Regions from separate parts of the Rhizobium sp. S163 genome, predicted to be linked through region 1. Evidence: predicted binding sites of a transcription regulator. Region 1 holds the regulator's gene; each other region holds the start of a gene.

Region 1 (7,282 bases):
GTCGTCGCTTTGAGCGCCGCTGGTAAACGGAGTAAACATCATGAACATGTTGACGGAAGCAGCAGTTGAGAAGGCGCTAGACCAGAAGATGAATACCATTCCGTATAAAATGATTGGCCAGGACGTCTCGGTTTACTACGGCGAGAAGCGTGCGCTTTTCGATGTGAAGCTGAACATCCGCGAAAACACCGTGACGGCTCTCATCGGTCCGTCGGGCTGCGGCAAGTCCACCTTCCTGCGCAGCCTGAACCGCATGAACGACACGATCGACAATTGCCGCGTCACCGGCAAGATCACGCTCGATGGCGATGATATCTACGATCCGGATATCGACGTCGTCGAACTGCGCGCCCGCGTCGGCATGGTGTTCCAGAAGCCGAACCCATTCCCGAAGTCGATCTACGAGAACGTCGCCTACGGCCCGCGCATCCACGGTCTCGCCAAGGCGAAGGCCGACATGGACGTCATCGTCGAGCAGAGCCTGCAGCGCGCCGGCCTGTGGAACGAGGTCAAGGACCGCGTGCATGAAGGCGGCACCGGCCTCTCGGGTGGTCAGCAGCAGCGTCTGTGCATCGCCCGCGCGATTGCCGTTAGCCCTGAAGTCATCCTCATGGACGAGCCCTGCTCGGCGCTTGACCCGATCGCGACCGCCAAGGTCGAGGAGCTCATCCACGAGCTGCGCGAGGCCTACACGATCGTCATCGTTACGCACTCGATGCAGCAGGCAGCCCGCGTTTCGCAGCGCACCGCCATGTTCCACCTCGGCAACCTCGTCGAGGAGAACGATACAGACAAGATGTTCACCAACCCGGATGATCCGCGCACCCAGGATTACATCATGGGCCGCTTCGGCTGATCTCCGAAACCGGTAAACCTCAGGACATTCAAGGATAAGCCCCATGGCATCGACACATATCTATTCCGCCTATGACGATGATCTCAAGTTCCTGACGCGCCGCATCTCCGAAATGGGCGGCCTCGCGGAACAGATGGTCGGCGACGCCGTTCGCGCGCTCGTCAACGGCGACACTTCGCTCGCCCAGAAGGTCATCTCCGACGACGTGATCCTCGATCACGCCGAGCGCGAGATCGGCGAAAAGGCGATCATCACCATCGCCCGCCGCCAGCCGATGGCCGCCGACCTTCGCGAAATCATGGGCTCGATCCGCATCGCGGCCGATCTCGAGCGCGTCGGCGATCTTGGCAAGAACACCGCCAAGCGCGTCATCGCTGTCCAGAGCACCGGCGTTCCGCGCAAGCTCGCCCGTGGCCTCGAGCATCTCTCCGAACTGGCGCTCGTCCAGCTCAAGGAAGTTCTCGACGTCTACACCAGCCGCGTTGCCGACCGCGCCAAGTCGATCCGCGAGCGCGACGAGGAAATCGACGCGATGTACACCTCGCTGTTCCGCGAGATGCTGACCTACATGATGGAAGATCCGCGCAACATCACCAGCTGCACGCATCTTCTCTTCTGCGCCAAGAACATCGAGCGCATCGGCGACCACGCCACCAACATCGCAGAGACCATCTACTACATGGCTACCGGCGCCCAGCCGGAAGGCGAGCGTCCGAAGGACGACACCGCCAACACCGTCGGCGCGGTCACGGAATAAGCGTTCCGGACCCACGCCCCCAGGAGACCGAGACGAATGATCCCAAGAGTAGCAGTCGTTGAAGACGAAGAAGCACTGAGCGTGCTTCTTCGCTATAACCTTGAGGCCGAAGGCTTCGAAGTCGATACCATCCTTCGCGGTGACGAGGCCGAAATCCGGCTGCAGGAACGCACGCCTGATCTTTTGATCCTCGATTGGATGCTGCCCGGCGTATCCGGCATCGAGCTCTGCCGTCGCCTGCGCATGCGCCCGGAGACGGAGCGCCTGCCGATCATCATGCTGACCGCCCGTGGCGAGGAAAGCGAACGCGTTCGCGGCCTGTCGACCGGCGCCGACGACTATGTCGTCAAGCCGTTCTCGACGCCTGAGCTCGTCGCCCGCGTCAAGGCGATGCTGCGCCGCGCCAAGCCGGAAGTGCTCTCCTCGCTGCTGAAGTGCGGCGATATCGAGCTCGATCGCGAAACCCATCGCGTTCACCGCAAGAGCCGCGAAGTCCGCCTCGGACCGACCGAATTCCGCCTGCTGGAATTCCTGATGTCGTCGCCCGGCCGCGTCTTCTCGCGCTCGCAGCTGCTCGATGGCGTCTGGGGCCATGACATCTATGTCGACGAACGCACCGTAGACGTTCACGTCGGCCGCCTGCGCAAGGCGCTCAACTTCTCGAACATGCAGGATGTGATCCGCACCGTTCGCGGCGCCGGTTATTCGATGGAAGCGTAAGGCGCTTCCATTTCATACGATCCAACGAAAAACGGGCCCCGCGAGGGCCCGTTTTCTTTTGTTCCTTATCCGGCTTTCCGGGTCATGCGACCCGGTTGGCTGCCTTGCGGCGCTCGTTGACCGGCTGGTAGGCCATGCGCTGGTGGTAGGTGCAGTATGGCGAGTTGTCGGGGGACTCGCAGCCGCAGAAGTGGAAGTCATCCGTCAGCGGATCGCCGACCGGCCACTTGCACGTGCGCTCGGTCAGTTCCGTAAGGCCGAGACGGCGCGAGATCGGAACGACAACGTTGGAGGCTGGACGGTAACGGACTTCCTCGATCGCATCGATATCCATCTCTTCCTTGAGAGCCACTGCGCCCTGCGGGCGGGCAACGGCGCGGCTTGGCGAGATGCGTGCGGAATTGAAATTGCTGGCAGGGCGGGGGGTCGAAACCGCCGGGCGCTTCGGCGCCCGCGTCGCCGTCGTCGTGCCGCCGGCCTTGGCGCGGCCAGGCAGGTTCAGGCGGTGGACCTTGCCGATGACGGCGTTGCGGCTTACACCGCCAAGTTGTGCCGCAATCTGGCTGGCGCTCAGGCCTTCGGCCCAAAGCTTCTTCAGTCTTTCAACGCGCTCGTCTGTCCAGTTCATGCCCTGTCTCCGCCTTATTGCGTTGGTGTAGGCAGAATCCTTCACCCATGGCACGGACGTGTCCGGACCAAGAAACGCTTGCTCGATTTTGGTGACTAGTTCCGCCGCATGCAGTCTAGTAATTGAGTTTTAACCTAGAGTGAGGGCGACTCCGTGACAAGAGTCGGTTGAATCGCGGCGAATCGATTTCTCGGTTTTCCCCAACTTGCTGGGTGGTAGAGTCATTTCTGCAACATTAGCTGTTGATAGCTCGCCGGCGCCCCGATGCTTGCTTGACGCATGCGACAAAAGCTCAGTTTTGTTGACATCGCACTGCGAAAAGACAATAGTGCCCCTCGCCGCCGAAAGGCGGCATTTTTCATTTCCGGGCACCCGCTTTTTCGCCGGAGTCCGGGCCTTTGTTGAGCGAATGACAGGAGATCGCGCCATGGCTGAAGCCGCGCCGCTTTATGATACCTACTCTCGTGCCCCGCTGCGGTTCGAGCGAGGAGAGGGCGTGTGGCTGATCACCGAAACTGGCGAGCGATATCTCGATTTCGGCGCGGGCGTTGCCGTGACCTCCGTCGGCCATAGCCACCCGCACGTCGTCGGCGCGCTTAAGGATCAGGCCGAGAAGGTTTGGCACCTCTCCAACATTTACGAGATCCCCGGCCAGGAGCGCTTTGCCAAGCGGCTGACGGATGCAACCTTCGCGGATAAGGTGTTCTTCACCAATTCCGGCGCCGAGGCGCTGGAATGCGCGATCAAGACCGCGCGCCGCTACCAGTATTCGAAGGGCCATCCCGAGCGCTTCCACATCATCACCTTCGAAGGCGCCTTCCACGGCCGCACGCTGGCGACGATCGCTGCCGGTGGCCAGGAGAAGTATCTCGAAGGCTTCGGCCCCAAGACACCCGGTTTCGACCAGGTGCCCTTCGGCGATATCGAGGCCGTCCGTGCCGCGATCACAGATGCCACGGCCGGTATCCTGATCGAGCCGGTACAGGGCGAAGGCGGTATTCGCCCGGCAACCACGGAATTCATGAAGGCGCTGCGCCAGCTCTGCGACGAAAACGGCCTGCTTCTGATCCTCGACGAGGTTCAGTCCGGCGTCGGCCGCACCGGCAAGCTCTTCGCGCATGAATGGTCCGGCGTCACGCCTGATATCATGGCGGTCGCCAAGGGCATCGGCGGTGGTTTCCCGCTCGGCGCATGCCTGGCAACAGCTGAAGCTGCCTCCGGCATGAAGGCCGGCACCCATGGCTCGACCTATGGCGGCAACCCGCTCGCCATGGCCGTCGGCAATGCCGTGCTCGATGTCATCCTCGAGGAGGGCTTCCTGCGCCACGTCAACGACGTCGCGCTCGTCTTCCGTCAGGGTCTTGCATCGCTGAAGGATCGCTTCCCCGATGTAATCGAGGATATCCGCGGCGAAGGCCTGATGCTCGGCGTCAAGGCGGCTGTTCCGTCGACTGAGCTGTTGCAGGCCATCCGCGCTGCCAACCTGCTGGCCATTCCGGCCGGCGACAATGTCATCCGTTTGTTGCCCCCGCTTGTCGTCACGGCCGACGAAGCCCGCGAAGGCCTCGCCCGCCTGGAGCGTGCCGCCGAGAGCGTGCGCGCCAAGGCAAAGAAGACGGCTTGAATGGATAGATGCCCGGCCGGATGGCGGGCGCAACAGGTTTAAAGACAGATGGCTTCCCCAAAACACTTCCTCGATCTCTCCGCGGTAACCTCCTCCGACCTCAGGGTCATCATGGATGACGCCAAGACCCGCAAGCAGGCTTTCAAGGCCGGCCAGGGCGACAAGCCGCTGGCAGGCAAGATGCTGGCGATGATCTTCGAAAAGCCCTCGACCCGCACCCGCGTCTCCTTTGACGTCGGTATGCGCCAGCTCGGTGGCGAAACGCTGTTCCTTTCGGGCACCGAAATGCAGCTCGGCCGCGCTGAAACGATTGGCGATACCGCCAAGGTCCTGTCGCGCTATGTCGACGCGATCATGATCCGCACCACCGACCATGCGCGCATGCTGGAACTCGCCGAACACGCGACGGTTCCCGTCATCAACGCTCTGACCGATGACACCCATCCCTGCCAGATCATGGCCGATATCATGACCTTCGAAGAGCATCGCGGCCCCATCAAGGGCAAGACGATCGCTTGGATGGGCGATGGCAACAACGTGCTGCATTCGCTGGTCGAAGGCGCTGCCCGTTTCGGCTATCGCATGAACATGGCGGTACCCCTTGGTTCCGAGCCGAAGGATCACTATCTGAACTGGGCCCGCAATGAGGGCGCCGAGATCATGCTGAGCCATGATGCAGACCGTGCGGTCGCCGGCGCCGATTGCGTGGTGACCGATACCTGGGTCTCCATGAATCAGGAACATCGGGCCCGGGGTCACAACGTCTTCCAGCCTTATCAGGTCAATTCGGCTTTGATGGCACAGGCCGACAAGGATGCATTGTTCATGCATTGCCTGCCGGCCCATCGTGGTGAGGAAGTTACCGACGAAGTGATCGACGGCCCGCAATCCGTGGTCTTCGATGAAGCGGAAAACCGTCTTCATGCGCAGAAGTCGATTCTTGCTTGGTGCCTGGGCGCGATCTGAACCATACTGGAGGCCACATCGGGCCGGACAGGCCCGTGGCCGCGCTGGCGGATGGACGGGCTCGTCCGCTGCCCTCAGACTAGGAGAAGACCATGGCAGAAGCTGCAGCCACCCTCGGCGAATTCGATTTCGCCGGTGATGATCATGTCGTTCCGTTTCAGGTGGAAGGCCTGGATGTGCGCGGTCGCGCCGTCCAGCTCGGCCCGATGCTGGATGCGATCCTCGATCGCCACAATTATCCCGCACCCGTCGCCCGCCTGCTGGCCGAAGTCATCGCGCTGACGGTGCTGCTTGGCACGTCGCTGAAGTTCGAAGGCAAGTTCACCGTCCAGACCAAGAGCGACGGCCCGGTCGATCTGCTTGTCGCCGATTTCTCGACGCCCGAGAACGTGCGCGCCTACGCCCGTTTCGACCAGACGCTGCTGGACGAGGCGGTTGCCGCTGGCCGCGCCGAGCCCGAGCAGCTGCTCGGCAAGGGCATGCTGGCGTTCACCATCGACCAGGGCAAGTTCAGCCAGCCTTACCAGGGCATCGTCGCGCTTGACGGCGCCACGCTGGAAGATATTGCCGGCACCTATTTCCGCCAGTCGGAGCAGATCCCGACGCGCGTGCGCCTGGCCGCCGCCGAACTGCTGGACCGCGACGAGCAAGGCAAGCCGCGTCATCGCTGGCGGGCAGGGGGCCTCGTTGCCCAGTTCCTGCCGGAAGCGCCCGAGCGCATGCGCCAGGCAGACCTGCATGGCGGCGATGGCGACGAAGGTACCGTCCAGCATGCGGAAGACGATGCCTGGGCCGAAGCCCGTTCGCTGGTGGAAACCATCGACGCCGATGAGCTGACCGATCCGCAGGTCGGCGTCGAGCGCCTGCTGTTCCGGCTGTTCCACGAGCGCGGCGTGCGCGTTTACGAGCCGCGCGAAGTGTTCGACCGCTGCTCCTGCTCGCGCGAGAAGATCAAGGGCGTGCTCAAGGGCTTCTCCGCCGAGGAGATCGAGGCGAGCCAGGAAGAGGGCAAGATCGCGGTCACCTGCGAGTTCTGCTCGACGACCTATCGTTTCGAGGCCGAAGAGCTCGCGCAGGCGGCTGAATAAGCTGAAGCATGTCGCGCAAAAGTGTGCAGCGGTTTTGCGGCACCGACATGCGACAAGACAAAGGTTAGTTCAGCACTCTGAGCAGGCCGGGTGAATCAAGAGAGAAGGCGGGGATTTCCACTTGGAAGACCTCGCCTTTATCGGTTTCCATCTGGTAGTGGCCGAACATCAGGCCCGATGGCGTATCGAGCGGGCAGCCCGACGAATATTCGTAGGTATCACCAGGGCTCAGCGTCGGCTGCTCGCCGACAACGCCCGCGCCGCTCACTTCGTCGACGACGCCGTTCTGGTCGGTGATGTTCCAGTAGCGGTTGACGAGGCGTACAGTGAGGTCGGAATTGTTGCTGATGACGATGCGGTAGCCCCACACATAGCGGTCGTCGTCCGGGTCGGATTGCTCCTCCAGGTAAAAGGGCTCGACCACCACTTCAATATCTCGTGTCAGGGCGCGGTACATGCCTACACCATAATAAGAATACCTTACTGGTATCTTATAAGAGGTGCGGCAGGTCAATAAACCAGGCCGGAATCCGCAATCAATTGGCTGTAAGCGCGAAAAATTCGCGCGTTAAGACTAATGCCACTCCCGCTCAGCGCGAGTAAATTACAAGAATGCGCGTTTAAATGCCGACCGGATCACATC
Region 2 (7,282 bases), 200 kb from region 1:
TGGGGCGGCGTCGCCGCCCGCCCCGTAGCCGGCCTTACGCGCGCTTGCGCTCGATCGCGTCCCACAAGAGGCTGGCGATGTCGGCGCCGCCGAATTTCTTGACTTCGCGGATGCCGGTCGGTGAGGTGACGTTGATCTCGGTCATGTAGTCGCCGATGACGTCGATGCCGACCAACAGGAAGCCGCGTTCGCGCAAGGCGGGGCCGATGCGGGCGCAGATTTCCTTTTCGCGTGCGGTGAGCTCGGTCGCCTCGGCGCGGCCGCCTACATGCATGTTGGAGCGGCTGTCGTGCTCGGCCGGAACGCGGTTGATGGCGCCGACCGGTTCGCCGTCGACGAGGATGATGCGCTTGTCGCCCTTGCGCACGTCAGGCAGATACTGCTGGGCGATGTAGGGTTCGCGGAAGAGCTGGCCGAACATTTCGAGCAGCGAGGAGAGGTTGCGGTCGTCCTTGGTCGAATGGAAGACGCCGGCGCCGCCATTGCCGTAGAGCGGCTTCAGTATGATGTCGCCCATCTCGTCGCGGAAGCGGCGGATTTCGGCGGAATCCTTGGTGATCAGCGTCCGCGGCATCAGGTCGGAGAATTCGGTGACGAAGATCTTCTCCGGCGAATTGCGCACCCAGGCCGGGTCGTTGACGACAAGCGTCTTCGGGTGGATGCGCTCCAAGAGATGCGTCGAGGTGATGTAGGACATGTCGAAGGGCGGGTCCTGGCGGAGCAGGATCACATCCATGGTCGACAGGTCGACGCGCTCGGGCGCGCCGAGATCGAAATGGTCGCCCTTGATGTCGCGCAGCGTCATCGGCTCGACGGAAGCGTAGAGCTTGCCATCGAGGAAGCTCAGGCGGTCGGGCGTATAGTGGAAGAGCTTGTAGCCGCGGGTCTGCGCCTCGAGGCTCATGGCGAAGGTGGAGTCGCCCGCGATGTTGATGGAGGCGACATGGTCCATCTGGACCGCTACGTTCTTGATCTTGGCCATTTCTGTCCCTTAGCGATTGCCGGACAGATGTAGGCCGCAGAGGGCGCGAACGCAACGGTCAATGGACGGCTTTTGTGCGGTGCGCCGGCGCAATTGGCCGGCGTTCCCTTCAGGCTTCAATTCAGGCCTTGTTTCAGGCCGCGATGCCCTGCTGGCCGTTGCCGCGCAGCAGGTTGCGCAGGCGATAGGCGAGCGCCACCGGCTTCGGGAAGGGCTTGCGCAGGAAGGCGACCTTGCGGACGTAATTGTCGACCCGCCAGCTGGCCCATGTGCCGCCGGCGAAGAAGGCGACGTCGCCGGCGCGAAGCACGCGCTCGGTGCCGTCGTCGGCGGTGATGTGAACCTCGCCCTCAAGGATCATCACCGTTTCGTCCCAGCCGAAGAACCAGCGGAATTCGCCTGCCGTGCAGTCCCAGATCGCCGTCAGTGCGGCGTCGTCGTGGCCGCGCGAGTGCTCACCGGTGCGCGCCTGCGGGTCACCGGCGACAATCCAATCAGGATTGATCGGCGTCGACTTCATGGCGATGAGATCGCTCGAATGCGCGACGAAAGATTTGCCGCGCGGCAATACCACGATATCGGGCATGGAGCGGGCGGCCAAGGCCATCGCGCTCGCGAACATAAGATGCAGTGATGCCACCAGAACCCCCTGAGTACACTATCCCCTAAAGTGGGAGATATCAGGGAGTCCTGACGGACCCGTTCAGACATTCGCTAAAGTTGTAACGAGTGTCACGATAATGCACGCCCGCCAAAGAGCGGGCGCTGTCTTCACGCGGGCTGGGCAGCCATGGCGGGCTTGGATGCGCCATCGGTGTCGGCGGCGACGATGCGCTTGCCTGTGTCGGCCGCGAAGAAATGCAGCTTTTCCGGCGCGATGGTCAGGCGCAGTTCGGCGGGAATGTCGATATCGGGCGCCAGCACCGCGGTGATCGGCTGATCGCCGAGCAGGCCGTGGACCAGCCGCTGGGCGCCGAGTTCCTCGACGTACTCGACGCTGACGGGCATGGCGTGCTGATCGGGACCGGCGAGGCAGAGATCCTCGGCGCGGATGCCGACGGTGACGGCCCCCGAGGTCGGAGCGCAGCCTGCAAGGTCGATCAGGCTCGGCCCAAGCGCCAGCTTGTCGCCGTGCAGCTCGCCCTTCAGGAGATTCATGGCCGGAGAGCCGATGAAGGAGGCGACGAAGGTGGAGGCCGGGCGGTGGTAGACATCGAGTGGCGAACCGACCTGCTCGATCTTGCCGCCGTTGAGCACAACCAGGCGGTCGGCCAGCGTCATCGCTTCCAGCTGGTCGTGGGTGACGTAGATGGAGGTGGTGCCGAGGCGGCGCTGCAGGCGCTTGATCTCGCCGCGCATGGAGACACGCAGCTTGGCATCGAGGTTGGACAGAGGCTCGTCGAAGAGGAAGACGGCCGGCTTGCGGACGATGGCGCGGCCCATGGCGACGCGCTGGCGCTGGCCGCCGGAAAGTGCCTTCGGCTTGCGCTCGAGATACTGGTTGATCTCCAGCATGCGGGCGGCCTCGGCCACGCGCGCATCGATCTCGGCCTTCGGCGTCTTGCGGTTCTTCAGGCCGTATTCCAGATTCTCACGCACGCTCATATGCGGATAGAGCGCGTAGTTCTGGAAGACCATGGCGATGTCGCGATCGGCGGGCTCGACGTTATTGACGACGCGCGCACCGATCTTCACCTCGCCTTCGGAGATGGTCTCGAGCCCCGCGATCATGCGCAGCAGGGTGGACTTGCCGCAGCCGGAGGGACCGACGAGCACGATGAACTCGCCATCGGCAATCTTGAGTTCGATGCCGGAAACGGCGCGCACTCCGCCGTGATAGATTTTGCCGACATTATCGACGTCGATGGAGGCCATTGTTACTTCTCCGTCTCAACCAGGCCTTTGACGAAAAGGCGCTGCATGAAAATGATAACCAGAACCGGCGGCAGGGCCGCGAGGATGACGCCTGCCATCACAAGGTTCCATTGGGTGTCGCCATCCAGCACCGCGGCGAGGCGCTTGATGCCCATGACGACGGTGTAGTAGCCGGGTTCGGTGGTGATCAGCATCGGCCAGAGATATTGGTTCCAGCCGTAGATGAACATGATGATGAAGAGTGCCGCGATATTGGTGCGCGACAGCGGCAGCAGAATATCCCAGAAGAACTTCATCGGACCGGCGCCATCGACGCGCGCCGCTTCCATCATCTCTTCAGGAACCGTCAGGAAGAACTGCCGGAACAGGAAGGTGGCGGTTGCCGACGCGATGACGGGAATGACGAGGCCGGAATAGGAGTTCAGCATGCCGAGATCGGCGACGACCTTGTAGGTCGGCAAGATGCGCACCTCGATGGGGAGCATCAGCGTCATGAAGATGATCCAGAAGGCGACCGTGCGGAAGGGAAAACGGAAATAGACGATGGCGAAGGCCGAGATGATCGAAATAGCGATCTTGCCGATCGCCACCAGGATAGCCATCGCCAGGCTGTTGCCGAGCATCAGGAGGAACGGCGGTGCGCCGGCGTTGGATGCGCCGGTGCCGAGCAGCACGCCGTAGTTCTCCAGCATCTGGTGGCCCGGCGTCATCGGCACGACGCCGGTCAAGAAGTCCGAGGGACCGCGTGTCGAGGCGATGAAGGCGAGGTAGACGGGAAACACCACCATGCCGATCCCGATGATCAGCACGAAGTGGGTGAGGAAATTGAGGAAGGGACGGTTCTCGACCATGGCTGGTTCTCGCTTCAATACTGCACTTTGCGCTCGATCCAGCGGAACTGGACGACGGTCAGGACGACCACGATCAGCATCAGCACGACCGACTGCGCGGCCGACGGGCCGAGATTGAGACCGACGAAACCATCGGCATAGACCTTGTAGACAAGGATGTTGGTCGATTGCGACGGACCGCCCGAGGTGGCCGCGTCGATGATCGGGAAGGTGTCGAACATCGCGTAGGTGATGTTGATGACGGCAAGGAAGAAGGTGGTCGGCGACAGCAGCGGGAAGACCACAGTCCAGAAGCGCTTGATGGGACCGGCGCCATCGATCGCGGCGGCTTCGGTCAGCGAATGCGGGACCGATTGCAGGCCGGCGACGAAGAACAGGAAATTGTAGGAAATCTGCTTCCAGGCGGCGGCGATGATGATCAGGATCATTGCGTTGTTCGGGTTCAGGCGATGGTTCCAGCTGTAGCCGAAATGTTCCAGCACATAGGGAATGATGCCGACGCTGGGGTTGAACATGAACCACCAGAGCAGGCCGGATGCGGCCGGCGCCACGGCATAGGGCCAGACCAGAAGCGTCGTATAGAAGCGCTGCGAGCGGATCACGCGGTTGACGCAGATCGCGAAGAGCAGCGACAGCCCCATCGACAGCACGGTGACGCCGATCGAGAAGACGAAGGTGACGGTCAGCGAATTCAGATAATCCGGATCATGCAGCAAGCGCGTGTAGTTCGCCAAACCGACGAAGGTGTCCTTCAGACCGAAGGGATCCTGGCGCAGGAAGGACTGCCATACGGCCTGAACCGCCGGCCACACGAAGAAGACAATCGTGATGAGCAGCTGCGGTGCGATCAGGAGATAAGGCAGGAGACGGCTTTGGAAGACGGTGCGTTTGGTTTGCATGCATGACCCCTCAAGGAAAATGCCCTCCCCGGACGGGCCGGAGAGGGCTGACGGAGGGAGCGACCCTTAGTTGGAATTCGCGGCTTCGAATTCGCGCAGCTTGGCATTGCCCTGCTTTGCGGCTTCGTCGAGCGCTTCCTGACCGGTCTTCTTGCCGTTGAGAACGGCTTCGAACTGCTGGTCGATGACGTCGCGGATCTGCGTCAGGTTGCCGAAGCGAACGCCCTTGGAGTTTTCGGACGGCGTGCCGCGCATGATCTGCTTGATGGCGATGTCAGAACCGGCGTTCTTTTCGTAGTAGCCCTGCTTCTGACCAAGCTCGTAAGCAGCATTGGTGATCGGCAGGTAGCCGGTGAACTGGTGCCAATCTGCCTGGACTTCAGGCTGCGACAGGTAGGTGAAGAACTTGGCGGCGCCCTTGTAGACAGCCTTGTCCTTCTGACCGTTCAGAACCCACAGCGTTGCGCCGCCGATGATCGAGTTCTTCGGATCCTGGGTGACCGTGTCGTCGTAAGGCATCGGCGCGAAGCCGACCTTGAAGTCCTTGGCGTTGTTGATGACGCCGGCGCGCGAAGCGGACGAGTTCATGTAGGCTGCGCACTGCTGCGAATAGAAGAGCGGAGCAGCGTCGGCACCGGCGCTCGGGCCGCCGTACTTGTAGACGCCTTCATCCTGCCAGGTCTTCAGGTGATCCCAGAACTTGGCCTGGTTCGGACCATTGAAGGTGAACTCGGCGTTCATGCCGCCGAAGCCGTTCTGCTGGGTGCCGTAAGGCAGGTTCTGGATGGCGGAGTAGTTTTCCAGGCCAACCCAGGTCGCGCCGTAGGACATAGTGAAGCCGCACTTGGCAGCGCCGGAGGAGACGATCTTCTTGCCCATTTCGGCAAGCTCGGCCCAGGTCTTCGGAGCGACTTCAGGATCAAGGCCGGCCTTCTTGAAGACGTCCTTGTTGTAGTAGAGGATCGGGGTCGACGAGTTGAACGGCATCGACAGGATGTTGCCCTCAGCGTCGGAATAGTAGCCGACGACAGGCGCCAGGAACTTCGACGGATCCCAAGGCTCACCCTCGTCCTTCATCAGCTGGTAGACCGGGTAGACGGCGCCCTTGGCGGCCATCATGGTGCCGGTGCCGACTTCGAAAACCTGAACGATGGCGGGCTGCTGGCCGGCGCGGAAAGCGGCGATAGCGGCCGTCAGCGTCTCGGGATAGGTGCCCTTGTAAACAGGAACGATCTTGTATTCGCTCTGGCTGTCGTTGAACTTCTGGGCAACTTCCTCGAGCTTCTTGCCAAGCTCGCCACCCATGGCGTGCCACCAGGTCACTTCTGTTGCAGCGAAGGACGCGGAAGCGGACAAAGCAACCGCAGCAGCGGCCAATGAAATCGACTTAAACATGAAAAACCCTCTCCACCGTTGTTGGCGTGAGGACGCAATAGAGGCCTATTGTGACGCCTCCTTAACAGTTTTGTGACGCGCCGATTACAAATTCCGAAGAATTTACTCAGCTAACGAAAGCAATCAGAACGCATCGCGCAAATGGACCGGCCATCGCCCGGGCAAGATGGCGACGATGTCGTAGCGTTGAGACAGGCGGGCCTGGTCGCGCTGGCGGGCGAGCCAGAGATCGCTGGCGCCGCGGATGCGGGTTTGCGCGAGATGCGAGACGGCATCGACGGCCGCGCCCTCGTCGCGACGCGCCTTCACCTCGACGAAGATTGCCAGGTCGCCCTTGCGGGCGATGATGTCGATCTCGCCGAGCCGCGTGCGATAGCGCAGCGCGACGATGCGGTAGCCTTTGAGAATGAGATAGAAAGCGGCGATGTATTCGGAGACATGACCCCGACGCAGTGCCTTGCGGCGAAGACCCTTCTGATGCGGGTCCGTAGCGTCGTTACCTGACATCGCCCGCCTTTCGGTCGAGAAGGCGCTGATAGAGCTCCTTGCGGGGGAGACCGGTGATGCGGGCGGCCTCGGCGGCCGCCTTGGCGGTCGGAAGCGTTTGCGAGAGATCGGCCAAGATAGCGTCGATATCCGTCTCCTCGATGGCGCGCTCCGGTGCCGGGCCGATGACGAGGACGATCTCGCCTTTGACGTTGTCGACATCGGCATAGTGAGCGGCGAGCTCTGCGAGCGTGCCCCGGCGGAACTCCTCGTAGCTCTTGGTGAGCTCGCGGCAGACGGAAGCCGGGCGATCACCGCCGAGAACGTCGGCGGCGGCAATGAGCGTGGCGCCGATGCGGTGCGGGGATTCGAAGAACATCAGCGTCGCAGGCGTGGCGGCGAATTCAGACAGGCGATCGCGGCGGGCCTTGTCCTTGGTGGGCAGGAAACCGGCAAAGAGGAAGGCATCGTTCGGAAGGCCGGAGCCGACAAGCGCTGCCAGCGGCGCCGAGGCGCCGGGGATCGGGATCACCCGATAGCCGGCTTCGATCGCCGATTGCGCGAGGCGATAACCGGGGTCGGAGACCAGCGGGGTGCCGGCATCGGAGACCAGCGCCACGGATTTCCCCGCCTCGAGCGCGGCAAGCAGGCGAGGTCCGGCCTCGTCGGCATTGTGCTCATGATAGGCGTAGGGGCGGTTCTGGATGCCGTAGCGATCGAGCAGCACGCGGGTGACGCGGGTATCCTCGCAGGCGAGGACATCAGCACCGGCGAGCGTTTCCAGCGCGCGCAGC
Region 3 (7,282 bases), on a different contig from region 1:
CTGATGGAGTGGGAAGCAACCTGGCTCGATGGATACCGGGATTCCACTCCAGTCAGGATCGGGAATGCTGCGGCCGAGCAGTTTCAGCTCGATGTGTATGGCGAGGTCGCGGATGCCATGACACAAGCCATAAGGGGTGGTCTTCCCCCGCATCCCCGTGGCAAGTCGCTTAATTCCGCGTTGATCCCCTTCCTTTCAAAGGTCTGGCGCGATCCCGACGAGGGAATCTGGGAAGTCCGGGGCGACCGACAGCACTTCACATACTCGAAGGTCATGGCCTGGGTTGCTTTTGATCGTGCCTGCTGGATGGCGACCGAGGCTGGCGATCTGCAAGCTGCAAAGGAGCTGCGTGTTACCGCCGATGAAATCCACCGCGAGGTCTGCGAAAAGGCATACGACGAGACTATAGGGAGCTTCGTCCAAGCCTATGGTTCAAAGACCCTCGACGCCAGTGTGCTGCACATAGGGCTGGTCGGTTTCTTGCCCGAAGATGATCCACGATACCTTGGGACCGTTGCAGCAATAGAGAACCGGCTTATGCGTGATGGACTGGTTCTGCGCTATGAGACAACCGAGGTTGAGGATGGATTGCCACCAGGCGAAGGGGCGTTCCTGGCGTGCAGTTTCTGGCTGGTAGATGCTCTTAACCTGATCGGGCGTCAGGAGGATGCCAAAACGCTCTTTGAAAGGCTTCTACGACTTTGCAATGATGTGGGCCTGCTATCTGAGGAATACGATCCACATCAAGAAGCAATGCTTGGCAACTTTCCCCAGGCATTCAGCCATGTCGGCCTCATCAACAGTGCCCTCAATCTTGCCCGTCGGAAAGGCCCGGCAGACGAGCGATCGGAGACTTAGACCAGCTAAAACCCAAGACGGACGCTGCCGCAAATCGCCCACGCCTTCTCGAAGCTCATGAGAAAGGGACGTGTCGATGGCACCTTTGTCTAAGCGCGTATCACGAACGGATATCTCGTCGCCAAAATGCACAAAGACAGACTGCGGCGGCTCCTTGTCTCGCAGTAGCCCTTGATAATTCGGGGAACCCAACGAGATCTATCCAACCAGTCGCACAACGCAGGAAGCTTGATGACACATACCAAGGTTGACCAAGTCGCGGACCAACAGGTTCTTGCCGTCGATATCGGCGGAAACCATATCAAGATAATGAAGGATGGCTACGACGAGCGCAAAGTGAAGTCGGGAGCTTCATTGTCTGCGAAACACGCAGTCGACGCTATCAAACAACTCTCTGAGGGGATTTCCTTCGATGTTCTGTCGATTGGCTATCCCGGCCCGGTCAAGAACAATCGACCGTCACTAGAGCCTGTCAACCTTGGTTCCGGTTGGAAAGATTTCGATTTCGCTGGGGCGTTCGGAAAGCCGGTTAAATTGGTCAACGATGCACTGATGCAAGCGATTGGCAGCTACGAAGGCGGTAGGCTGCTTTTCCTAGGTCTAGGAACAGGCTTGGGTTCAGCGATGGTTATCGAAAATGTTGGGCAGCCACTTGAGCTTGCTCACTTGCCATACAAGAAACACGGCACCTTTGAGGATTACGTGGGAAGGCGCGGCCTCGAACGCAGGGGCGCGAAGAAATGGAAAGCTTCTGTTTTTGACGTCGTTGCCCGTTTGCAGGCGGCTCTTCTACCGGACTACATCGTAATCGGTGGAGGTCAGGTCGATGAGTTGGACGAGCTGCCAGATGGGTGCCGACGTGGTGACAATCGACTGGCGTTTGTCGGCGCGAAACGGCTATGGAGTGACGCGACCATTATCCTATGATGTCGGTTGCCGGTATTCCGCAATATGGGAAAAAGGGGCAAACTTCTGCCCCGACATTACACAATGGCCAGCGTAATTGAAATTTGATTTCTTTCGGCCAGATCGCATGTCATGGCTCGATTTTCCGTCCGCCGAAGAAACGGTCTCTCTCTGTCATGGCCGCATGCCCCGAAACGTACAAGAATGAGATTGCTTTCTGGATGTCAGAAAGGGCCTTCACAGATCGTTGCGAGATATAGTCGCCGTCCGCATCCACGTTTTGTTGCAACGCTCTCCCGCAAATTGCAGCGAGCTTATCCACCTCAGGTGCGATGCTGTAGAGCTGTTGTATGATGGCGTCCAAGTCAACCTTCGCACGCTCAGACATCCTATCTGCCATTTCAAGCCTCCTGGATTTACTCGCGTTGGCGGCATCTCAAGCTAGGAACTTCGGGAAGTAGGAACCAAACGGTCGATGGGAAGGGATCGGGCGATCTGTGTTTCTCGGTTGGGGAACATGATCCCGGTCCTTCTTGTCGTCCTGACAAACCGAAGTGCAGGCTCAACTACCGAGAAAGGCGTCAGAAAATCAGCGCGGCGAACCCGCAAGCAGACGACGCATATCCTCAAGTCGGCCTAAACAACGACACAGAAAGGTCGGTGCAAAGATAGGGGGCGCCCGGCCAATATTGCGACAGTCTCGATGGAGGGGCTCGACGGGCCCATTTCGCTTCATTAAACAAATCGGGAGGGAGTGGGGCTTCTTGCCCATTGGAGGAAAGAATGAGCGTTTCGGAGACGGCGCCGTCCGTCGTTTCACAGCCACGTGTGCATCTGCTGGTCCTGTTGTCGTTGGGCCTGTCTCACCTCTGCAACGACACCATCCAGTCGCTCATTCCCGCCGTCTACCCTATATTGAAGTCCGATTTCTCGCTCGACTTCATGCAGATCGGCATCATAACGCTGGTGTTCCAGATTGCAGGCGCGTTGCTGCAGCCAGCAATCGGCCTCTACACTGACCGCCATCCTCTGCCCTACTCGGCCGTATTCGGAATGGCCTTCACGCTCGCGGGCCTAATCAGCCTCGCCTATGCATCATCATACGTCCTAATCTTGGCATCAGTAACGCTCGTGGGAATCGGCTCATCGATCTTCCATCCGGAAGCTACGCGCGCTGCACGTTACGCCTCTGGTGGGAGACAAGGCCTGGCGCAAGGCATCTTTCAGGTTGGTGGACAGATAGGTGGCGCCCTTGGTCCGCTCTGCGCGGCCATCTTCATTGTCTCGAATGGCAGGCACAGTCTAGTCTTCTTCTCATCAACGGTCTTGCTCGCCATGCTTCTTCTTGGATGGAGCGCTCGTCAATATTGGTCAATCCAGTCCCAATTCGAGGCCGCGGCCCGCAGTTCAAATGCCAAGGGCGGGCGAAAGGAACACACTCGCAGGACCGTCACCATCGGCCTCATTGTTCTGACGCTGTTAATGGGATCGAAGCTGACCTATCTTGAAAGCTTCCGGTCCTTCTACACCTTCTACCTTATCGACCGCTTCGACGTATCTGTGTCGACATCCCAGTTGATGCTGTTCGTATTCTTCATCTCTTCGGCTGCAGGCGTCCTACTTGGCGGCATCGTGGGGGACCGGATCGGCAGATATCGGATTATCTGGATTTCGATCCTGGGGCCGCTGCCCTTGACGATGTTGCTGCCCTACGCCGATCTTTTCTGGACGGGCGTACTCACGATTGGCATCAATCTTGTCATGGCAAGCGCGTTTGCCTCCATCATGATTTACGCGATGGATCTTGTGCCCAAGCGTATTGGTCTGATTGGCGGCATGTTCTACGGCCTAAACTTCGCAATCGGTGGTATCGCCGCGGCATTTCTGGGCAGCCTGACAGACAAGATCGGAATCGAAGGGGTTTATCAGATCTGCTCTTTCATTCCGATTGCAGGCTTCTTGGCAATCTTTCTGCCACGCCTTGCCCCCAAAGCTTCCTTGTAAAAGAAACCCAAAACCGTGAAACGGCTGCGACATCGCTGCCTGCGAACAATCATTCACGCTCCAGTCTGGCCGTGTCGACTGGACAGCGATCGGAAATGCCTCTGCAGCCGCCTACGGTAGCTTCATATTCAGAGCTACCGAGCCGAAGACGTGCAAGTCACCGTCTGCCACCTGTTAACGTTTTTCTGCAGTTGACGCTTGTTGCGAGCGCCAGAGAACGAGGGCTCGAATTTTATCCGACAAAAGCGGAGGCGGTGGGCGCACGCGTCTTTTTTGCGCGCGATTATTGGACGCGACTTAGTAAATTGCAGGTTCCAAAGACTCCGACGGTCGCCGCAGGAGTGAGGGGCGGTTGAGGTGCTGATCAAACATTTCTTTCTTGCTCTTACTGGTGAACTTCCCGCCATTGTCACAGCACCGTCATAAAATAAGGCGACATGTTGCGTCCGATTAATCTTGGATGCTGTGGCATGGATTATTTCAGACGCTTTAACTTCCTGTTCGCAACGCCCTCTTTCGACAGCGATGACCTGGAAGGCGTTCGTTACAAACAGATTATCCAGGAGATCGAGCGTTCCGGCTTTGAAGTGGTTCGTGCCCGCAATCTGGATGACGCCGAGATCGTCGTCCAGACCGACGCCGCCATTGGCTGCATGATGGTCGACTGGGGCAAGAAGGGTCTTGAAGGCAAGACCTCTCACCTAATAAACCTGATGCGCCGTCGCGGACTGGATTTCCCTATCATCCTGCTAATCCGCGGCAAGCGTTTCGAAGATGTGCCCGTCGAGGTGCTCGACTTCATAGATGGCTATGTTTTCTTGTCTGAGGAAACACCTGCTTTCATCGCGAAAAACCTCATCAGCCGTCTTAAGCAATACGCCGAAACGCTGAAGACACCTTTTTTCGGTGCGCTTGTCGACTATGCCGAAGAAGGCAACCACCTTTGGACCTGTCCCGGCCATAATGGCGGCGTGTTCTACAGTCGTAGCCCGATCGGCCGCGTGTTCATGGAGCACCTCGGCGAAGCTGTATTCCGCGACGACCTCGACAATTCCGTGCTCGACCTCGGTGACCTCCTGACCCACGAGGGACCAGCGCTGGCGGCGCAGAAGGAAGCAGCGAAAATCTTCGGTGCAGAGAAGACCTATTTCGTACTCAACGGAACATCCACTTCAAACAAGGTTGCACTTTCCGCCCTTGTCACGGATGGCGACCTCGTCCTGTTTGACCGAAACAACCATAAAGCCGCTCACCATGGCGCGCTCATGATATCGGGTGGCATTCCCATCTATCTGCCGACCAAACGCAATGCGCACGGTCTCATTGGCCCAATTGACTATGCGTCACTGGACGAGACGGCACTGCGAGAGCGCATTCGAGCCAATCCCCTCGTCAAGGATATTGATGCCTGGCAAAAACCGCGCCCATTCCGCGTCGCCGTCGTCGAGCAATGCACCTATGACGGCACCATCCATAATGCAGAGATGATCCTTAAATCCATCGGTCACCTTTGCGACTACATTCTGTTCGACGAAGCCTGGGCCGGGTTCATGAAGTTCCACCCGCTTTATGCCGGTCGTTTCGCCATGGGGCTTGCCGATCTCGGCCCGGACTCGCCCGGCATCATCGCCACCCAGTCTACCCACAAGCAGCTTGCTAGCTTTTCTCAAGCGTCGCAGATCCACATGAAGGATCGCCATATTGAAGGGCAGAAGCGGCGCGTGGAGCATCGGCGTTTCAACGAAAGCTTCATGCAGCACGCCTCCACCTCGCCCTTCTACCCCCTGTTCGCCTCTCTTGATGTCGGCGCGCAGATGATGAAGGGCCGGTCCGGCGAAGTGCTGTGGGACGATACGATCCGCCTCGGGATCGAGCTTAGAAAGAAAATGCGCGCCGTGCGGCGTGAATTCGAGGAAAAGGAGCCACGTGCAGATCGTCGATGGTTTTTTGAACCATTCGTTCCTGATCGGGTTTCGATCCCGGATGTTGCAAGCCCCGGCGCCTCGCACGATGTACCATGGGAGAGCATTGCCACCGATCAACTGGCGACAAACCCGGCATTTTGGCTCTTGACCCCCGGTGCGCCCTGGCATGGTTTCAGCGGCATGGAGCAGGGGTTTGCCATGACGGACCCCAATAAGTTGACGGTGCTGACGCCCGGCTTCGACCGCAAGACAGGTCTCTATTCCGAACATGGCATTCCTGCCCCGATCGTGGCGCAATATCTTCGTGAGAACCGCATCGTTGCTGAGAAGAATGACCTCAACTCCCTGCTCTTCCTGCTGACACCCGGCGTCGAGGCCAGCAAGGCAGGGACCCTGATCAGCGGGCTTGTCGCCTTCAAGAAGCTGCATGACGAAAATGCGTTGTTGGAAGAGGTGATACCGGAATTCTATCGCCGGCGTCCAGGCCGCTATGCCGGCGTGCGTCTGCGCGATCTTTGCGGTGATCTGCACCGCTTCTTCCGCGATGCCAATGTCAGCGCCCTGCAGACGAAGCAGTTTTCCGCCGCCCACCTACCGCCAATGGCCATGTCACCGCACGACGCAGCACGCAGCCTGGTGCGCAATGACGTCGACTACCTGCCGATCGATGAGATCGCGGGGCGCATTGCGACCACCCCGTTCGTGGTCTATCCGCCTGGGATCGCGACGATCGTGCCAGGCGAACGCCTGACGGACGCGGCAAAGCCGATGATCGACTATCTCAAGATGTTCGAAACCTGCTTTAACACCTTCCCGGGGTTTGATGTCGAGATCCAAGGTGTCTATCGCGAGACAGATGCATCGGGCCGAGTTCGGCTCTACACCTATGTGGTCGCGGAATAATTGCGCACGCCAGGATCGACAATGGAACAGGACAGCGGATTAACCATTCGCCCTTCACGGGACGCGGATGTGGAACCTATGCTGGCGATTTATCGTCGGCATATTCGTCGAGGGGTCGAGGAGGGTGTCGACGACAGCGATACGCCGGAGCCGGACGACCTGCGCGAGCGGCGCAAGAATCTGAAGAGCCGGCGCTTTCCGCATATTGTTGCGACCATCAACGGGACCGTGGTCGGCTATGCATATGTCGTGCTGTTTCGCAAACGCCCAGCCTACCGCTACACCGTCAAACATTCGATCTATGTGCATCACGATCATATCGGCAAGGGGGTCGGAAGTCAGCTCCTCCGCGGGCTGATCGACGCCTGTGCTGCGGCAGGATTCCGACAGATCATCGGTTACATCGACGCCGATAACACGGCGTCGCTTGCCCTACACGAGCGGTTCAATTTCGTGCGCGTCGGCCTATTGCCGGCCGTCGCATACCGCTACGGCCACTGGGCCGACAGTGTCATGGTGCAGCGTTCGCTAGGGACCGGTTCGACCACACCGCCTCCCCCGCCGCCCTTATCCACTCGCTGAAGGCTTGTGACCGGGACCTTTTTAATGTTGCCGGACTTCAGGCCTGCTGGAGTTTAGGCTGATCTTAGGACGATCGGGTTACCACCACATGATCTGAAGAAGTC
Region 4 (7,282 bases), on a different contig from region 1:
CGATGTCGGCGAAGTCGGCGAAGGTTTCTTCCGGCGGGAAGAGATCCTGGTAGGCGTTGCTGACCTTGATCTTTGGCGCCTTCGGACCGGCAAGCATTTCGAAGCGGTCGTCCCAGCGGGCCGTGATGGCGCGGATCGCTTCTTCGAGCTTTGCCTGAGGAATGCGCGGGGTCTTTCCGCCGGAGCGTCCGATGATGAAATGGACGCGCGCGACGCCGCCTTCGGGGAAAGCCGGGTAATAGGCCGAGACGCGGCCATCATAGATGGTCTTGAGGTAGGTGCCGATCTTCTCGCGGACGATTGAATCATATTCCTCGCGCGGCACGTAGACGATGACGGAGACGAAACGATCGAAGTGATCGATGCGCGGCAACACCCGCACGCGCGGTCGGTCTGTGAGATCGTTGATCTGTTCGGCGAAGGTGGCGAGCAGGGCGGTGTCGATCTGGAAGAGATCGTCTCGCGGGTAGGATTCCAGCGTGTTGTCGAGCATGCGGCCGGAATGGCTCATCGGATCGAAGCCGAAATGCTCCTTCACCTTCTCGACCTTCGAGCGTAGCAGCGGGATATCAGTTGCGAGCGACGTATAGGCTGTCGAGGTGAAGAGGCCGACGATGCGCAGTTCGCCGGTGACATTGCCGTTCTCGTCGAAGCGTTTCACGCCGACATAATCCATATAGGCGCGGCGGTGGACGACGGATTTGACGTTCGCCTTCGTGACGATCAAGAACTCTGGGCCATCAAGGAAGGCGAGGATTTCAGGCGTCGTGGTGACGGCGTCGCGGCCGGTCCGGAGCACCAGGACATCGGGATTTGAGAGGATGCCCAGCCCCGTGCCCTTGTCACGCTCGACCTTCGCATCCGAGCCTTTGCCGGAATAGACATATTCGCGCATGCCCAGAAGGGTGAAATTGGCGTCGCGCAGCCATGTCAGGAAAGCGACGGCTTCGTCGCGATCTGCCTTGCGGCGGCCGACATTGCGCGACGACAGTTCATCGATGGCGGTGCCGAGCTTGTCCAGCATCGGTTTCCAATCGGAAACCGACAGGCGCACCTGTTCGAGGACGATTTCGATCCGCTCGATCAGATCAGCGGACTGCGCCGGGGTGAGCGGGGCGAGGTGCAGCTGGATGTGGCTGACGCGGTTTGCCGGCTCGCCCGGCATATCCGGCGAATAGAGTTCCGGCGGATGACCGGGCTGCATGACGAGAATGGGATGAACCGCCATGAAGAGATCGCGGTAGCTGCTCGTCACCTCACCCATGACCGATTCGTAGAGGAACGGCATGTTGTGATCGGTCACCGACAGGACCGAAACCGCCACGCCATCCGGCTCGACATTGTCGAGCGAGGTGACGGTGACGTGCGGCGCGTTGCCTGTCCAGGCGGCAAGCTCGGCTGCGCAGTGGACGGCGGAAATCGCCAGCATTTCAGGCGTGTAGGATTCAAGATCGTCGCCGCTGGCGCGTCCGAAGAGGATATCCGGCGCGAGATAGTGCTCGCCCATCGCCGTCGCGATCTTGTTCGCGCTCTCGATCTGCTTTTCCCGTCTCGGATTGTTTCGAGCAGCCATTGACTGTGTCCCCCATTTTCTCGATTGCGCGCAGGTTAGCAGAAGGTTTGACAGAAAAATTGCTAAAATAGGGACGTCGATCGCAGTTTTCGTGCGAATTTAGCCGGCATGTCGTCAATTCTGTAAAAAATGATCCGAATGTGATTTTCGTCGCCAGAACTTTGATCACGTCCGAATGAAGAGTTGTTGACAGTCGCGCAGCAAAAAGACGATCAACTGAGGATCGGAACCCGGATCGGATAAACATGTCGCAGAATGCAGCAGGCACGGTCATCGTCATATCGAGCCACGTCGTTCGTGGATCGGTCGGCAATCGGGCGGCGGTTTTCGCGCTCGAGACGCTCGGCCACCAAGTATGGGCGCTGCCGACCATCGTTCTGCCCTGGCATCCAGGCCACGGCCGTTCGACGCGGCTGACCTTCGCGGAGGCCGATTTTGATGCGGCGATCGACGATCTCATTCGCGCGCCCTGGATCGGCGAGGTCAAGGCGGTGCTTTCGGGCTATTTCGGCAATGCCGCGCAGGCCCGCTCCGTCGGCCGGTTGATCACTGCGCTCAGGGAGCAAAATCCCGATCTGTTCTACGTTTGCGATCCCGTGATGGGCGATCTCGGCGGGCTTTATGTTCCCGAGGCGACGGCCGAGGCGATCCGGGACCATCTGATCCCGCTGGCATCACTGGCTACCCCAAATCGCTACGAACTCGCCTGGCTTTCCGGCGCGCCGCTGGAGAGCAACACCGAGATCATGGAGGCGGCACTCGCCCTTGGGCCTGCACGCATGCTGGTCACCTCGGCGGTGCCGATGATGGCTGGTGGAACGGGCAACCTCTATCTCTCAGGCCGCCACGCGCTGTTTGCCGAGCACCGGCTGATCGACAATCCGCCAAACGGGTTGGGCGATCTTCTCGCCGCGCTTTTCCTGTCGCGGCTCCAGTCCGGCATGGAAGATGAGAAGGCGCTGCAGTTGGCGACGGCAAGCGTCTACGAGGTGCTGGCCCGGGCGGTGAAGCGCGGCAGCGATGAGTTGACGCTCGCAAACGACGCCTCCAGCCTGTCGACGCCAATGGCAATGGTGCAGATGCGGCATCTGCTGCACCCGGCGCAGCGGCGAAAGAGCTAGCGGCCGCGCCGTTAACGCATTTGGCGCTGCGATATTGATCTTGCATCGTTCACGCTGTAATCGAAGATCATGCAGCGTTTTCCAGATACACTTCTCGACGGCTATCGCAACTTCATGAGCGGGCGTTATGCCGACGCTCGTGACCGGTACAGGACGTTGGCGGAGCACGGGCAGAGCCCGAGCACGCTGGTCATTGCCTGTTCGGACTCGCGCGCGGCGCCGGAGCTCATCTTCGATTCCGGACCCGGCGAGCTCTTCGTCGTCCGCAACGTCGCCAACATGGTGCCGCCCTACGAGCCTGACAGCAATTTCCATGCGACCTCGGCGGCACTCGAGTTCGCGGTTCTGGCTCTGAAGGTTACCGATATCGTCGTCATGGGGCACGGTCGCTGCGGTGGTATCCGCGCGGCGCTCGATCCCGATGCCGAACCTTTGTCGCCTGGCGATTTCATTGGACGCTGGATGTCGCTGGTGCGGCCGGCGGCCGAGCAGATCCAGAGCAATGACGTGATGACCCCTGGCGAACGCCAGACCGCGCTGGAGCGTGTGTCGATCCGCAACTCGATCGACAATCTCAGAACATTTCCGGAGATCAAGGCGCGCGAAGAGGCAGGTGACATCCAGCTGCATGGCGCCTGGTTCGATATTTCGACCGGCGAATTGTGGGTCATGGACGCAGAGACGCGCGACTTCATTCGTCCTGACGTCTGACACTAAAATCCGAGACAAGCAAAAAGGCGCTGCGGTTTCCCGCGGCGCCTTTTCCATTTCATCATCAGGTGTGGATCAGTTCGCGTCGATCTGCTGGCCGATATAGGCGATTGCCTGCTGGTAGACCGTTGCGGCGTTCCAGCCGGAGATGGCTGCGAAGTTCGGCTCGCCCGGCTGATAGCCGGCGCCCGGACGCCAGCCGTGGCCCTTCAGGAAGTTCGCGGTCGAGGCCAGAGCGTCGGCGCGTGAGCCGACCATGTCGACCCGGCCGTCACCATCGCCATCTGCACCGTAGAGCACGACGTTGCGCGGGAGAAACTGTGTCTGACCGATTTCGCCGTGGGCGGCGCCGCGCGCCTGCGGGCTGAGGAAGCCTTCGCCGACGAGTTGAAGCGCTGCGTAGAGCTGGTCAGTGAAATAGGCGGTGCGGCGGCAGTCGAAGGCGAGCGTGGAGACCGCAGACATGGTGTGCTGGGTGCCCATGTAGCTGCCGAAGCCGGTTTCCATGCCCCAGATCGCGATCAGGGGGCCGGCCGGAACACCGTACTTGCGTTCGATGTTGGCAAAGAGCGCTGCGTTGGCGCGCTTCATGCCCTTGCCGCGCGAGATGATGGCCTGGCCACCGCGCTTCTGCATGAAGGCATCAAACGAGAGCTTGAAGCTCTTCTGGCCACGGTCGGCGGAGATGGTCGGTCTGTTGTAGACGACGTTGGCGAAGGCCTTGTCGAGAACGGAACGGCTGACGCCGTTGGCCGCGGCTTCCTGCTTGAAGGCAACCACCCACTGGTCGAAGCCCGCGCTGGTGTTGCTGCACTGTGGTGCCGCTTCAGCCGTTGCCGGAAGTGCCTGGAACATGGCGAACACTGCCGCCGCTGCCAGCAAAAGTCTTGTCTTGCGCATCGAATACCCCGATCCCAATCAGCCTAGCCTTCAGCCGGGCTGCAGCCCGCTATCGGCGATATTGTCCCGACCATCCTTTGATTAAGCGCGGGGAAGCCTTTCGGCACCCCGCGCCTTTGAGAATAAGCCTTAACTTAAGTAACGGGCTTAACAAGACATGGTTAAGAAAATATTCAAGCAGCCTGCTTGCGCGGCTTCACAAGTCCGCGATTGACGAGCAGTTCGGCGATCTGGATCGCGTTCAGTGCTGCGCCCTTGCGCAGGTTGTCGGAAACCACCCACATGTTGAGGCCGTTCTCGACGGTCGCGTCCTCGCGGATGCGCGAGATGAAGGTCGCGTCTTCACCCGCGGATTCGTAAGGCGTGATGTAGCCACCGTTCTCGTGCTTGTCGATCACTTGGCAACCCGGTGCGTCGCGCAGGATATCGCGAGCCTGATCGGCAGTGATTTCCTTCTCGAATTCGATGTTGACCGATTCCGAGTGGCCGATGAAGACGGGAACGCGCACGGCCGTGCAGGTCACCTTGATCTTCGGGTCGAGCATCTTCTTGGTTTCGGCCAGGACCTTCCACTCTTCCTTCGTGTAGCCGTCTTCCATGAAGCTATCGATGTGCGGAATGACGTTGAAGGCGATGCGCTTGGTGAACTTCTTGTTCTCGATCGGATCGGCGACGAAGACCGCGCGCGTCTGATTGAAGAGTTCGTCCATGCCGTCCTTGCCGGCGCCGGAAACGGACTGGTAGGTCGAGACGACGACGCGCTTGATGGTGGCGGCTTCGTGAAGCGGCTTCAGGGCCACGACGAGCTGGGCGGTCGAGCAATTCGGGTTGGCGATGATGTTGCGCTTGGTGAACTGCTCGATGGCGTCAGGGTTCACTTCCGGCACGATCAGCGGAACGTCCTGGTCGTAGCGCCATGCAGAGGAGTTGTCGATGACGACGCAGCCCTGCGCGCCGATCTTCGGCGACCACTTCTTCGATACGTCGCCGCCAGCAGACATCAGGCAGATATCGGTGTCGGAGAAATCGTAGTTTTCGAGGTTCATGACCTTCAGCGTCTTGTCGCCGTAGGACACTTCAAGACCCTGCGAGCGCGCGGAGGCGAGCGCTACGACTTCGTCAGCGGGAAAACCGCGTTCGGAAAGGATGTTGAGCATCTCCCGGCCGACATTTCCGGTGGCTCCCGCAACTGCAACTTTAAAACCCATTTTCAAGCTCTCTTTCTCATCTCTCCTCTTGTTCGGTGAGGGGGAAAGCGCGCAACGATTGCGGCTTTCTGTCCCCAGCCGAGCCGGGGAGAGAGCGGCAGGCCAGAGACGTCAGACGGTTTTCGTCGTCGTTTTGGCCTTGGTTTTGGAAGAAACCGGAAAAATCATAACCATCCCGGCAACTCGTGCCCGGTCACTGCGTGCAGCAATGGCGTGTTCTTGGCGAACCATGGATATTCCTTTTCCACCGCTGCTCTTAAAAGGTTTTCCACAGGAGTCAAGGTTTTTGCGAACGGCCGCGCCCGTGTTGATAGCGCGGACGCGGCCCTTACGATGTCACTTCCGATTGATGCCACGGCCGTTATCGGCGCGCACGGAGACTGTTTGGAGTGCCCGGCCCTGGGGCGCCTTCAGCTTGGCGGAAGCGGCGCGACCCAGCTTTCTCTTGCGCTCCAGATGGTAGGCGTAGACGAACTGGATCACGATTCCGAGAACCACGAAGATCGGGCCGACGATCTTATCGCCATTGTTGATGTAGAGCAGCACCTGACCGACCATCGCCAGGATCGTGCCGGCGACGAAGATGTTGAGCGAATGGCGGCCGAAGATCACCAGCGGGTTGTCCTCGGGACGACGCAGCAGGTCGGAGAGCGCGCCGATGTTGAGCACCAAGTAGGTGAGCGCCAGAACGTGCAGCAGGCGTGGCAGCGACAGGAAGGTCTTGTCGAAGCCGGTGATGACTGGCGGCAGGCCGAGCGAGGCCAGCGCATTGCCGATGCCCCAGAGCTGGCCGACGACCCATACGAAGGACAAGGCGACATAACCGGCGGCCAGAGCCATCAGCAGAGGATGCTGGGGCAGCTTGCCGCCACGGCGCACATGCATCATGCCGACGATGCCGATCGTGAACAGGAACTGCCAGGAGAGCGGATTGAGGAACCAGTAGCCCTCAATCAGGGTGTTGTGAGGGGCGATCTCATATATCCCCGACAGCAGCCAGACCGAACCGGAGACGGCCAAGGCCAGCAGCGGGTTTTTCGCTTCAAGCAACAGGATGATTGGGACCATCAGCATCAGCGCGCCATACATCGGCAGAATATTGTTGTAGCCGATCTGATGGCCGAGCAGCATCAGCGCCGGAATCCCGGCCTGCGGGTTCGTGAGAACCGCAAGAATGTTGATTTCGCAAAGAAGGCCCGCGCGATGGAACAGCCATGCACCCGCGATGAAAAGCGCGAGCGTCATGAATGTCGTGATCATATGGGCGAGATAGAGCGTGAAGGCGCGCTTCGTCGATTTCTTGGCCGTTTCGAACCAGGCGGCGACCTTGAAGCGCGAGCCATAGGCAATGCCCACGGCGATGCCCGAGATCAGCACGAATGCTTCGGCGGCATCAGAGAAGCCGTAATTCTTGGTGGTCAGATGCTCGAAGATCTGGCCGGGCACGTGGTTGATAAAGATCGTGACCAGCGCGAGACCGCGCAGAACGTCCAGCCGCGTGTCTCGTTTGGATGGCGCCGCAGTCACAATTCTGCGTTCTGCACCGAACGTGTTTTCGGGCGTCGATACCATTGACCTCTCCATGCTTCCATTTTGCAAACGCGGTTGAGGCCAAAAGGTTTCCCTCTTGGCCTCAACGAATCGCCGGATGGTTTGCATGAAAAGTGCGGTTATCCGACCGGATATCCCTCTTCGGGATCGGTGACTTGACGTCCGTTGATGGTCAAATCGTAGCCCCTTGGATGGGACGATTTTGAGACCAAAATGAG

The links. Region 1 encodes PhoB, which activates phosphate uptake and scavenging genes when phosphate is short. Its sites were predicted from a motif close to TGTCATNNANCTGTCAT; they were not measured.
Region 2: ugpB (sn-glycerol-3-phosphate ABC transporter substrate-binding protein UgpB) is a predicted target of PhoB. The motif match lies at 6,064-6,080, and genes of this name have one in related genera.
Region 3: QTL96_RS28670 (Orn/Lys/Arg decarboxylase N-terminal domain-containing protein) is a predicted target of PhoB. The motif match lies at 4,176-4,192, and genes of this name have one in related genera.
Region 4: QTL96_RS30845 (NAD-glutamate dehydrogenase) is a predicted target of PhoB. The motif match lies at 1,749-1,765, and genes of this name have one in related genera.

What each region holds. Positions count from the first base shown of each region.
Region 1 covers NZ_JAUDSA010000018.1:454,822-462,103, forward strand. The annotation lists gene pstA (phosphate ABC transporter permease PstA) at 1-26, shown strand, start outside; gene pstB (phosphate ABC transporter ATP-binding protein PstB) at 41-856, shown strand; gene phoU (phosphate signaling complex protein PhoU) at 900-1,613, shown strand; gene phoB (phosphate regulon transcriptional regulator PhoB) at 1,650-2,333, shown strand; gene QTL96_RS17800 (GcrA family cell cycle regulator) at 2,416-2,961, opposite strand; gene QTL96_RS17805 (aspartate aminotransferase family protein) at 3,389-4,585, shown strand; gene argF (ornithine carbamoyltransferase) at 4,634-5,551, shown strand; gene QTL96_RS17815 (Hsp33 family molecular chaperone) at 5,644-6,639, shown strand; gene apaG (Co2+/Mg2+ efflux protein ApaG) at 6,704-7,096, opposite strand.
Region 2 covers NZ_JAUDSA010000018.1:259,625-266,906, reverse strand. The annotation lists gene gshB (glutathione synthase) at 35-982, opposite strand; gene QTL96_RS16845 (cupin domain-containing protein) at 1,116-1,604, opposite strand; gene QTL96_RS16840 (sn-glycerol-3-phosphate import ATP-binding protein UgpC) at 1,754-2,857, opposite strand; gene ugpE (sn-glycerol-3-phosphate ABC transporter permease UgpE) at 2,860-3,708, opposite strand; gene ugpA (sn-glycerol-3-phosphate ABC transporter permease UgpA) at 3,723-4,607, opposite strand; gene ugpB (sn-glycerol-3-phosphate ABC transporter substrate-binding protein UgpB) at 4,674-6,002, opposite strand; gene QTL96_RS16820 (YraN family protein) at 6,126-6,509, opposite strand; gene rsmI (16S rRNA (cytidine(1402)-2'-O)-methyltransferase) at 6,499-7,282, opposite strand, start outside.
Region 3 covers NZ_JAUDSA010000037.1:355,891-363,172, reverse strand. The annotation lists gene QTL96_RS28690 (glycoside hydrolase family 15 protein) at 1-858, shown strand, start outside; gene QTL96_RS28685 (ROK family protein) at 1,090-1,785, shown strand; gene QTL96_RS28680 (hypothetical protein) at 1,895-2,164, opposite strand; gene QTL96_RS28675 (MFS transporter) at 2,548-3,768, shown strand; gene QTL96_RS28670 (Orn/Lys/Arg decarboxylase N-terminal domain-containing protein) at 4,239-6,596, shown strand; gene QTL96_RS28665 (GNAT family N-acetyltransferase) at 6,618-7,178, shown strand.
Region 4 covers NZ_JAUDSA010000038.1:384,333-391,614, reverse strand. The annotation lists gene QTL96_RS30845 (NAD-glutamate dehydrogenase) at 1-1,573, opposite strand, end outside; gene pdxY (pyridoxal kinase PdxY) at 1,819-2,694, shown strand; gene QTL96_RS30835 (carbonic anhydrase) at 2,764-3,405, shown strand; gene QTL96_RS30830 (lytic murein transglycosylase) at 3,481-4,305, opposite strand; gene QTL96_RS30825 (aspartate-semialdehyde dehydrogenase) at 4,479-5,513, opposite strand; gene QTL96_RS30820 (hypothetical protein) at 5,625-5,825, opposite strand; gene opgC (OpgC domain-containing protein) at 5,850-7,085, opposite strand; gene QTL96_RS30810 (glucoamylase family protein) at 7,184-7,282, opposite strand, start outside.